2 linked regions of the Humidesulfovibrio mexicanus genome follow. Each later gene encodes a partner of the first gene's protein in a complex. Links are inferred from orthologs where the notes say so. Each region holds a gene or a part of one and is shown on either strand. Other genes may lie near its edges.

Region 1 (4,751 bases):
GCCCACGACGCCCCCGAAATTGCCAGCGCCGCTGGCGCCGCCGCGCTTGCCGCCTATTATCTGCGCCACGAACTCGATGCCCTCGCCCAGCAGGGCGAGCAGGCTCATCATGCCCACGAAGGACCAGGTGATGCGGCCTTCCGGACCGAAAGCGGCCAGCAGGGCCAGCACGCCGAGCATGAGCCAGTTGCCCGGCAGGGACAGCAAATTGAGCCAGAGCAGAGCGAAGAGGACCAGCCCCAGGGCCAGTCCGGCCACGGCGTCCAGCATCGGCCTACTGCTTGGCGCGAAGGTCCACCACGCGCACGGCCTTGCCCTCGCCCTTGGGGATGGAGTCGTGCTGCACCAACTCCACGCGCGGGGTGACAAGGATCTCGTCGCGCAGGCGCGCGGCGATTTTCTTCTGCAAGCCGGTGAGCGCGCGCATGTCCTCCACGAAGAATTCGTCCTTGATCTCGACCTTTACGCGCAGTTGGTCCATCTCGCCCTCCTTGAAGAGCTCGATGAGGTAGTTCTGCGCCACCTCGGGCATACTCATGAGCGCCTGCTCGATCTGCATGGGGTAGATGTTGCACCCCTTGATGATGAGCATGTCGTCGGCGCGGCCGGTAATGCGGTCGATACGGCGGTGGGTGCGGCCGCAGGCGCACGCGCCGGGTATGAAGCGGGTGAGGTCGCGGGTGCGGTAGCGCAGAATGGGCATTCCATCGCGGCAAAGCGTGGTCATGACCAGCTCGCCCATTTCGCCTTCGGCTGCGGGTTCGCCGGTCTCGGGGTTGATGATCTCCGCGATGTAGGCGTCCTCCCACACGTGCATTCCGGCCTGCTTCTCGCACTCGAAGGCCACGCCGGGTCCGTTCATCTCGGTCATGCCGTAGGAGTTGAAGGCCTTGAGCCCCAGCAGGTCCTGAATGCGCTGGCGGGCCTCCTCGGTGTGCGGCTCCGCGCCGATGAGCGCGATGCGCCAGTTGAGGCTCCGCGGGTCGACGCCTTCTTCCTTGAGGAAGCTGGCGAAGTGCAGCGCGTAGGAAGGGATGATGTGCACGCCGCTGACGTGGAAGTCGCGCAGGAGCTTGAGCTGCCGCTTGGAGTTGCCCGCGCCGGCCGGAACGGTCAACAGCCCCAGGCGTTCCGCTCCGTAGTGGATGCCAAGCCCGCCCGTGAACAGGCCGTAGCCGCTCATGTTCTGGAACACGTCGCCTTTCCTCAGGCCCACGGCGTACATGCAGCGCGCCACCAGGCCCGCCCAGGAATCCAGGTCGTTTTGGGTGTAGAAGATGGCCGTGGGCGTGCCTGTGGTGCCGCTTGAGGCGTGCAGACGCACATAGTGGTCCATGGGCTGGCAGAGGAGCCCATAGGGATAGTTGGCGCGCAGGTCGTCCTTGGTGGTGAAGGGCAGCTTGCGGATGTCGGCAGGCGAGTTGAAATCGTCCGGGGTGAGGCCCAGCGCGCCCAGGCGGCCGGAATAGAACGGGGAGCGCAGGCAGGTGGCGATGGTGCGTTTCAGGCGTTCGGTCTGCAACTTCTCAAGCGATTCGCGGGCCAGGCCCTCTGCGGCTTCGTAGTACATCTCCCCCCCTGGTGAAGCGTTCGGTTTGGTCGAAACAAGGCGCGCTGCGCCGGTCAACTGGACGTGAAGTACTCCGAAGGGTACGCCATCGTGTTGAGATTTTCAAACCTGCTGTACTGCTTCTTGAAGAACAGCTCCACTTCTCCCACGGGTCCGTTTCGCTGCTTGCCGATGATGATTTCGGCCACCCCGGCCTTGGGGTTGCCTTCCTTCTTGTTGTAGACCTCGTCGCGGTAGATGAACATGATGACGTCGGCGTCCTGCTCGATTGCGCCGGATTCGCGCAGGTCCGAGAGCATGGGGCGCTTGTCGCCTCTCTCCTCGACCTTGCGGTTGAGCTGGGAGAGCGCGATGACCGGGATGTTCAGCTCCTTGGCCAGCGCCTTCAAATTGCGCGAAATGTCAGAAATTTCCTGCTCGCGGGAGTCGATGTCGCGGCTGGCGCGCATGAGCTGGAGATAGTCCACCACCACCAGGCCCAGGCCGTGCTCGCTTTTCAGCCTGCGGCAACGGGCGCGCAGCTCCATGGTGGACAGCGCGGCCGTGTCGTCAACGAATATGGGCGCGTTGGAGATGATGTTTGCCGCGTCGTAGAGCTTGGCCCAGTCCTGGTCGTCGATGCTGCCGCGCCTGAGGTTGGTCTGGTCCACGCGGCCCTGGCAGCACAGCAGGCGCATCATGATCTGGTCCATGGACATTTCCAGCGAGAAAATGGCCGTGGGCACGGCGATTTCGCCCTTGGTAGCGGCGTTGAGCGCCAGGTTCAGGGCAAAGGCCGTCTTGCCCATGCTGGGGCGGGCCGCCACGATGATGAGGTCCGAGTTCTGGAGGCCCGCGGTCATCTCGTCGAGCTTTTCATAGCCCGTGGTGGTGCCGGTGACCAGCGCCTGCCGTCCCACGCGCTTCTCCAGCTCCTTGAAGACCCGGTCCACCAGCTCCTTGCCGGAATGCACCGTGGCCTTGCTGCGCACGTCGGAAATCTGGAAGATCGCCTGCTCGCTTTTGTCCAGCAAGCCTTCGATATCCTGGTTGTCGTAGCAGTTGCCGATGATGTCGCTGGCGGTCTCGATGAGGCGGCGCGCAACGGCCTTGTCCCGCACGATGCCCGCGTGGAAGAGCGCGTTGGCCGCGCTGACCGGGGAATTGGCCAATTCCGCCAGGTATACGGGCCCGCCGATGTCGTCCAGCACCTGGCTTTGCGTCAGGTATTCGGTGACCGTGATGAGGTCCACCGGCGCGTTTCGGGCGTAGAGGTCCTCGAAGGCCCTGAAGATGATGCGGTGCGCGGGGGAATAGAAGTCGTCGGAACGGACGACGTCCACCAGGGAATGGAACAGCGAGTTGCGCAGAAAAACCCCCCCGAGAACCGCCTGTTCGGCTTCAAGGTTCTGGGGGGGGATGTTGCGCGAAAGAGCGGCGGAGGCCCGTTCAAGGGCCTCTGCGCCGTCCTCCTGAGCATTGCCCTGGCGGTTACGCCTCGGGCTGCTGCTCGGGCTCTGCTTCCTGCTGCTGGCCATGCTTGATCACGCTGATTTTGAGCGTGCCGGTGACGCCGGGGTGCAGTCGCACATCCACCTCGAAGTCGCCCAGGGCGCGGATGGCCTCGGGCAGCTCGATCTTGCGGCGGTCGATCTCGATGCCCTGCTCGGCCAGGGCGTCGGCCACGTTCTGGGCGGTGACGGAGCCGTACAGCTTGTCGCCTTCGCCCACACGGACGGTGATGACGATCTTGGCGGCGGCGATCTTCTCGGCCAGGGTGGAAGCCTCGGCGCGCAGCGAGTCGGCCTGTGCGGCCAGCTTTTTGCGCTCCAGTTCGAACTGCTTCAGGTTGGCCTCGGAGGCCTGCATGGCAAGGCCCTGAGGGATCAGGTAGTTCCGTCCAAAGCCGGGCTTGACCGCGACGATGTCGCCCAGGCGCCCCAGGGTGTCCACGTCGGCGCGCAGTATGAGTTTCATGGTCATGCCTCCTAGACGGTCTTCTTCTTGACGTCCGTGCTGTGCACGGTGGTGTAGAACAGCAAAGCCATCTGCCGGGCGCGCTTGATCTCAGTGGTGAGCTTGCGCTGGTGCTTGGCGCAGGTGCCGGTGATGCGGCGGGCGATGATCTTGCCCCGCTCGGTGATGTAGTCACGCAGGATGTCCGGGCGCTTGTAGTCCAGCGGCAGATTCTTGTCGGCGCAGAAGCGGCAGAACTTGCGCTTCGGGGTGAACTTTTTGCGGAACGCCATGGTCTAGGCCTCCTCTGTGCTGGGCGCCTCGGGCGCCTCGTCAAGACGGACGGTGACGAACTTGAACAGGCCGTCGGTGATGCGGATGTTGCGCTCCAGTTCCGCCACGGCGGCGCCGGGAGCGGTGTAGTCCAGGCGCACGTAATGTCCGCGGGTAAGCTTGCGCACGGGGTAGGCCAGGGTGCGCACGCCCCAGTCGTCGACGAGGCCGATCTTGCCTCCGTCGCGCTCGATGACGCCGGAAAGGTTGCCCAGGATCTCCTTGCGGTTCTCCTCGGTCAGCTCCGGACTCATGAGCACAAGAGTCTCGTAGTGATTCAGCATGTGGTGCTCCTTTTGGTCTTTGGCCCTTCCCGCACGGGGGAAGAGCAAGGTAGAGGGGTGCTCTTACGCCAGGCTCCTGCTTCTGTCAAGCCTTGCCGGGCCTGTCCTGGTCATCGGCCGTCTCACGGACGCGCCGCTCCGGAGCCGCTCAGCCCCGAAGCCCGAGGCTTGGCGGCACGAGCCGGAACGCCGCATAACCGGCGATGGCCACCACAAACACCAGCAGGATCGTGGTCAGCATGGGCTATTGCACCTTGTCCTCGGGCCGTTTCTTGTTTGCATCCTTGGGCGGCGTCCAGCCGCACTGCTTCTTGGGGCCTCAGCCCACGCCGGGGATGAGCCGGGAAAGCACCACCCAGCCCACAACGATGGCCACGAGAATCCAGATGTTGGCGTCCATGGGGCCTCCTTGCGGTGCGCCGCGCTACACGGCCAGCTCGCGCCCGGTGAGCAGGCGGAAGGCTTCCAGGTACTTGGCGCGGGTCTGGTCGATGATGGATTGCGGGATCTTGGGCGCTGGGGGGCGCTTGTCGAACTTGATCTCCTCCAGCCAGTCGCGCAGGAACTGCTTGTCGAAGCTCTGTTGGCCCCGGCCGGGGGCGTAGTCGCTCATGGGCCAGAAGCGCGAG
Region 2 (2,856 bases), on another replicon or contig:
CCAGCCTGCAGTGGGAGGACATTGTCCCTGGCGGACGCGTCAGCTATAAGGCCTGGAGCAAATCCGGCGCGGTTGTCGAGAAGGATGAGCGCAAACGCCAAGTCAAGGTGGATTTTTCCGGTGTGGCCATGTGGGTGGCCTTTTCGGAATTGAGCCTGGATGCACAGCCATCTCAACAGGTGAGGAAGCCCGCTGGCGGCGTTGCCGCGGACCTTGGCTTCACGCCGCGCATCGACTTGCGCGGGCAGCGCGCCGACGAGGCGCTTGCGGCCCTGGCGCAATTTCTCGATGCTTCGCTTCTGCGCGGCGCCCGCGGAGTGGAGATTGTGCATGGCCGAGGCACCGGCGCCTTGCGCAAGGAGATCCACGCCTATTTGCGCACCGCACCCGGAGTTGCGTCCTACACCTTGGCCAACGAGGATCGTGGCGGCGACGGCATGACCGAGGTGGCGCTCAAGTAGCGCCGGAGGTTCCGGAGTCATGGACAGGCAGGTCATTCAGGCCATCAAGCAGCGGATCAACATTGCGGAGATGGTCCGGCGCTACGTGTCCCTCCGCCCAGCGGGCGGACGGCTCATGGGCTTGTGCCCCTTTCACCAGGAGAAGACCCCTTCCTTCAGCGTCAACGAAGCGGAAGGCTTCTTCTACTGCTTCGGCTGCCAGGCCGGTGGCGATGTGCTGGATTTCTACCAGCGCGTCAATGGCTTGGAATTCAAGGACGCCCTGGAGCACTTGGCGCAAGAGGCCGGGATCGAGCTCAAGGCTTTTGCGCCCGATCCGGCATATGACGAGCGGCAAAAAATGAAGCGGCTGTGCCACGAAATGCATGAGGCCGCGCAGGAGTATTATCGCCGGAATCTCGGCTTGGCCGTGGGGGATGTGGCGCGTGGCTACCTGGCCCGGCGCGGAGCGGCGGAAGAGGCGATTGCCGCCTTCGGCCTGGGCGCCAGCCCGGACGACTGGCAGGGACTGTCGGTTTTTTTGCGGTCGCGCGGCTTTGCGCCACAGGATGCGGTCATGGCCGGACTTTTGTCCCAGAACGAGCGGGGACGGGTTTACGACCGCTTCAGAGGCAGGCTTATTTTTCCGATACAGAATTTATCGGGTCAGGTTATTGCCTTTGGCGGCAGAATACTTACAGAGGGTGAACCCAAGTATCTGAACAGCAGCGACACGCCCATCTACAAGAAAGGGGAACATCTCTACGGTCTCTTCCAGGCCCGCCAGGCCATGACCCGCAGCAAGCGGGCGATACTCACGGAAGGGTACATGGATGTGCTGTCGCTGCACCAGTTCGGCTACACGGATTCCTGCGGAGTTCTCGGCACCGCGCTCACCATGGATCAGGTGAAGCGTCTGGCCGGGTTTTGTTCGCGCATGGAGCTGATCTTTGACGGGGACGCGGCGGGTCGCAAGGCGGCTTTGCGCAGCGCGGAGATGATTCTGCAGTACGGGACCAAGTGCGGCGTGGTGCTTATGCCCGATGGCGAGGATGTGGACAGCCTGCTCCAGAAGCTTGGACAGCCGGGCCTCGACGCTTGCCTCAAGAATGCCGTGGACGGTCTGGAGTATTGCACTTCCGTGGTGCGTGAAACCCTTTCGCCAAGAGAAATTGTGGCCTGGGCCAATGGGTTTTTGGCGCATCTGGCCGATAATTCCTTGCGCCCGTTCTACATACCGAGACTGGCGGAAGGCCTGGGCATTGCCGAGGCGGATTTGCGCCGTTTCGGTGCCGGGCAGGGGCGGCAAGGCGGGGGCGGCGGTTTCGCGCCGAACCGGTCGCGAACCGATGCGATGCCGTCGCCCAAGGCCCCGGCGGTCGGCCGCGAGGAACGGGACGACCGCTATTTCCTGCGCTTCGCCATCCAGTATCCGGAGTATGTCCCGGAATTGGTGAAGCGCGGGTTCGAGCGCCTGCTCACCACGGATTTTGGCCGTGCTCTGTGGGAGAAGCTCGTGGCGGCCCAGGGAACCGATGTTGTGCCGACCCTTGACCTTGAGGAAAAAAGCTTCTGGGCCGACACGCGCTCGAGGGAAAAGCCCGAGGGTGAGGCTTTGGCCGAGGAGTGGACGCACGTTTGCCAACGCATTGCGTTTGCGGATGTGCGGAACACGCGAGAGCAGTTGATGGAAGACATACGCCGGGCCAGCCAGTCCGGTGACCCGGACGAAGTGAAACGACTCATGGCCGCGCTTACGGATCTCAATGCCCCCAGCAGGGAGGAAGAATGAATAATTTGAAAGAAATCCAGCAAATCAAGCTCCTTATCGCCAAGGGCAAGAAAAACGGATTTCTGACTTTCGAGGAAGTGGGCAAAACGCTCCCCACGGAGATGAACACGCCCGATCAGCTTGAAGAGGTGATGAGCATCTTTGACCAGATGAACATCGTCATCGTGGATTCTGAGGAAAATGGGAAAAAGCTGACCTCAGAAACTGCGGATACCGACGAGGAGCTTGATCTGGCGCCATCCGACGGCGACGATGCCGCCGACTATTCCTCTCGTTCCACCGACCCCGTGCGCATGTACCTGCGCGAAATGGGCGCCGTGCCCCTGCTGGACCGCGAAGGCGAGGTGGTCATCGCCAAGAAGATCGAGAACGGCGAGTTGGACGTGCTGTACGCCTTGGTGGAGGTGCCCGTTGCCGTGGAGGAACTCGTCCAGGTGGGCGAGGACCTCAAGAACACCCGCATCAAGCTTAAGGATGTGGTCAAGACCATTGAGGAGGACGACCCCACAGAGGATGAAATGAACCAGCGCCAGCGGGTCATCTTCTTGCTCGACGAGGTCAAGGTCCTCTACAAGAAGAAGCGCAAGATATACGACAAGCTCGACGCCTGCGCCCAGCTCGACC

The links.
Region 2: the proteins of dnaB (region 1) and dnaG are in contact, whole or in part, in a crystal structure (PDB 2R6A), measured with the Geobacillus stearothermophilus proteins. The link is inferred for Humidesulfovibrio mexicanus from one-to-one orthologs. Residues at the interface, in WP_033016901.1 of Geobacillus stearothermophilus: Ser13, Glu15, Ala16, Gln18, Glu91, Leu92, Asp94, Ala95, Val96, Pro97, Thr98, Ala99, Ala100, Asn101, Tyr104, Tyr105, Ile108; in WP_049624496.1 of Geobacillus stearothermophilus: Lys456, Leu457, Leu458, Pro459, Ala460, Asn463, Ala464, Leu467, Leu535, Leu536, Ile537, Ala538, Gln544, Glu545, Asp548, Tyr549, His552.

The regions. Positions count from the first base shown.
Region 1 is NZ_FZOC01000002.1:340,621-345,371, forward strand. What follows is about bases 856-3,797. They hold dnaB (replicative DNA helicase), read right to left. Parts: upstream 3,088-3,797; coding sequence 1,624-3,087; downstream 856-1,623. Other genes in these bases: CHB73_RS05295 (phenylacetate--CoA ligase family protein), read right to left, coding at 856-1,570; rplI (50S ribosomal protein L9), read right to left, coding at 3,041-3,526; rpsR (30S ribosomal protein S18), read right to left, coding at 3,538-3,797. In the rest of the region: CHB73_RS05290 (DUF456 domain-containing protein), read right to left, coding at 1-270; more of CHB73_RS05295, read right to left, coding at 275-855; more of rpsR, read right to left, coding at 3,798-3,798; rpsF (30S ribosomal protein S6), read right to left, coding at 3,802-4,122; CHB73_RS05320 (phosphoribosylaminoimidazolesuccinocarboxamide synthase), read right to left, coding at 4,547-4,751. UniProt on the Escherichia coli protein: The main replicative DNA helicase, it participates in initiation and elongation during chromosome replication. Travels ahead of the DNA replisome, separating dsDNA into templates for DNA synthesis.
Region 2 is NZ_FZOC01000010.1:16,981-19,836, forward strand. It holds dnaG (DNA primase), read left to right. Parts: upstream 1-480; coding sequence 481-2,232; downstream 2,233-2,856. Other genes in the region: CHB73_RS15535 (endonuclease MutS2), read left to right, coding at 1-461; rpoD (RNA polymerase sigma factor RpoD), read left to right, coding at 2,229-2,856. UniProt on the Escherichia coli protein: RNA polymerase that catalyzes the synthesis of short RNA molecules used as primers for DNA polymerase during DNA replication.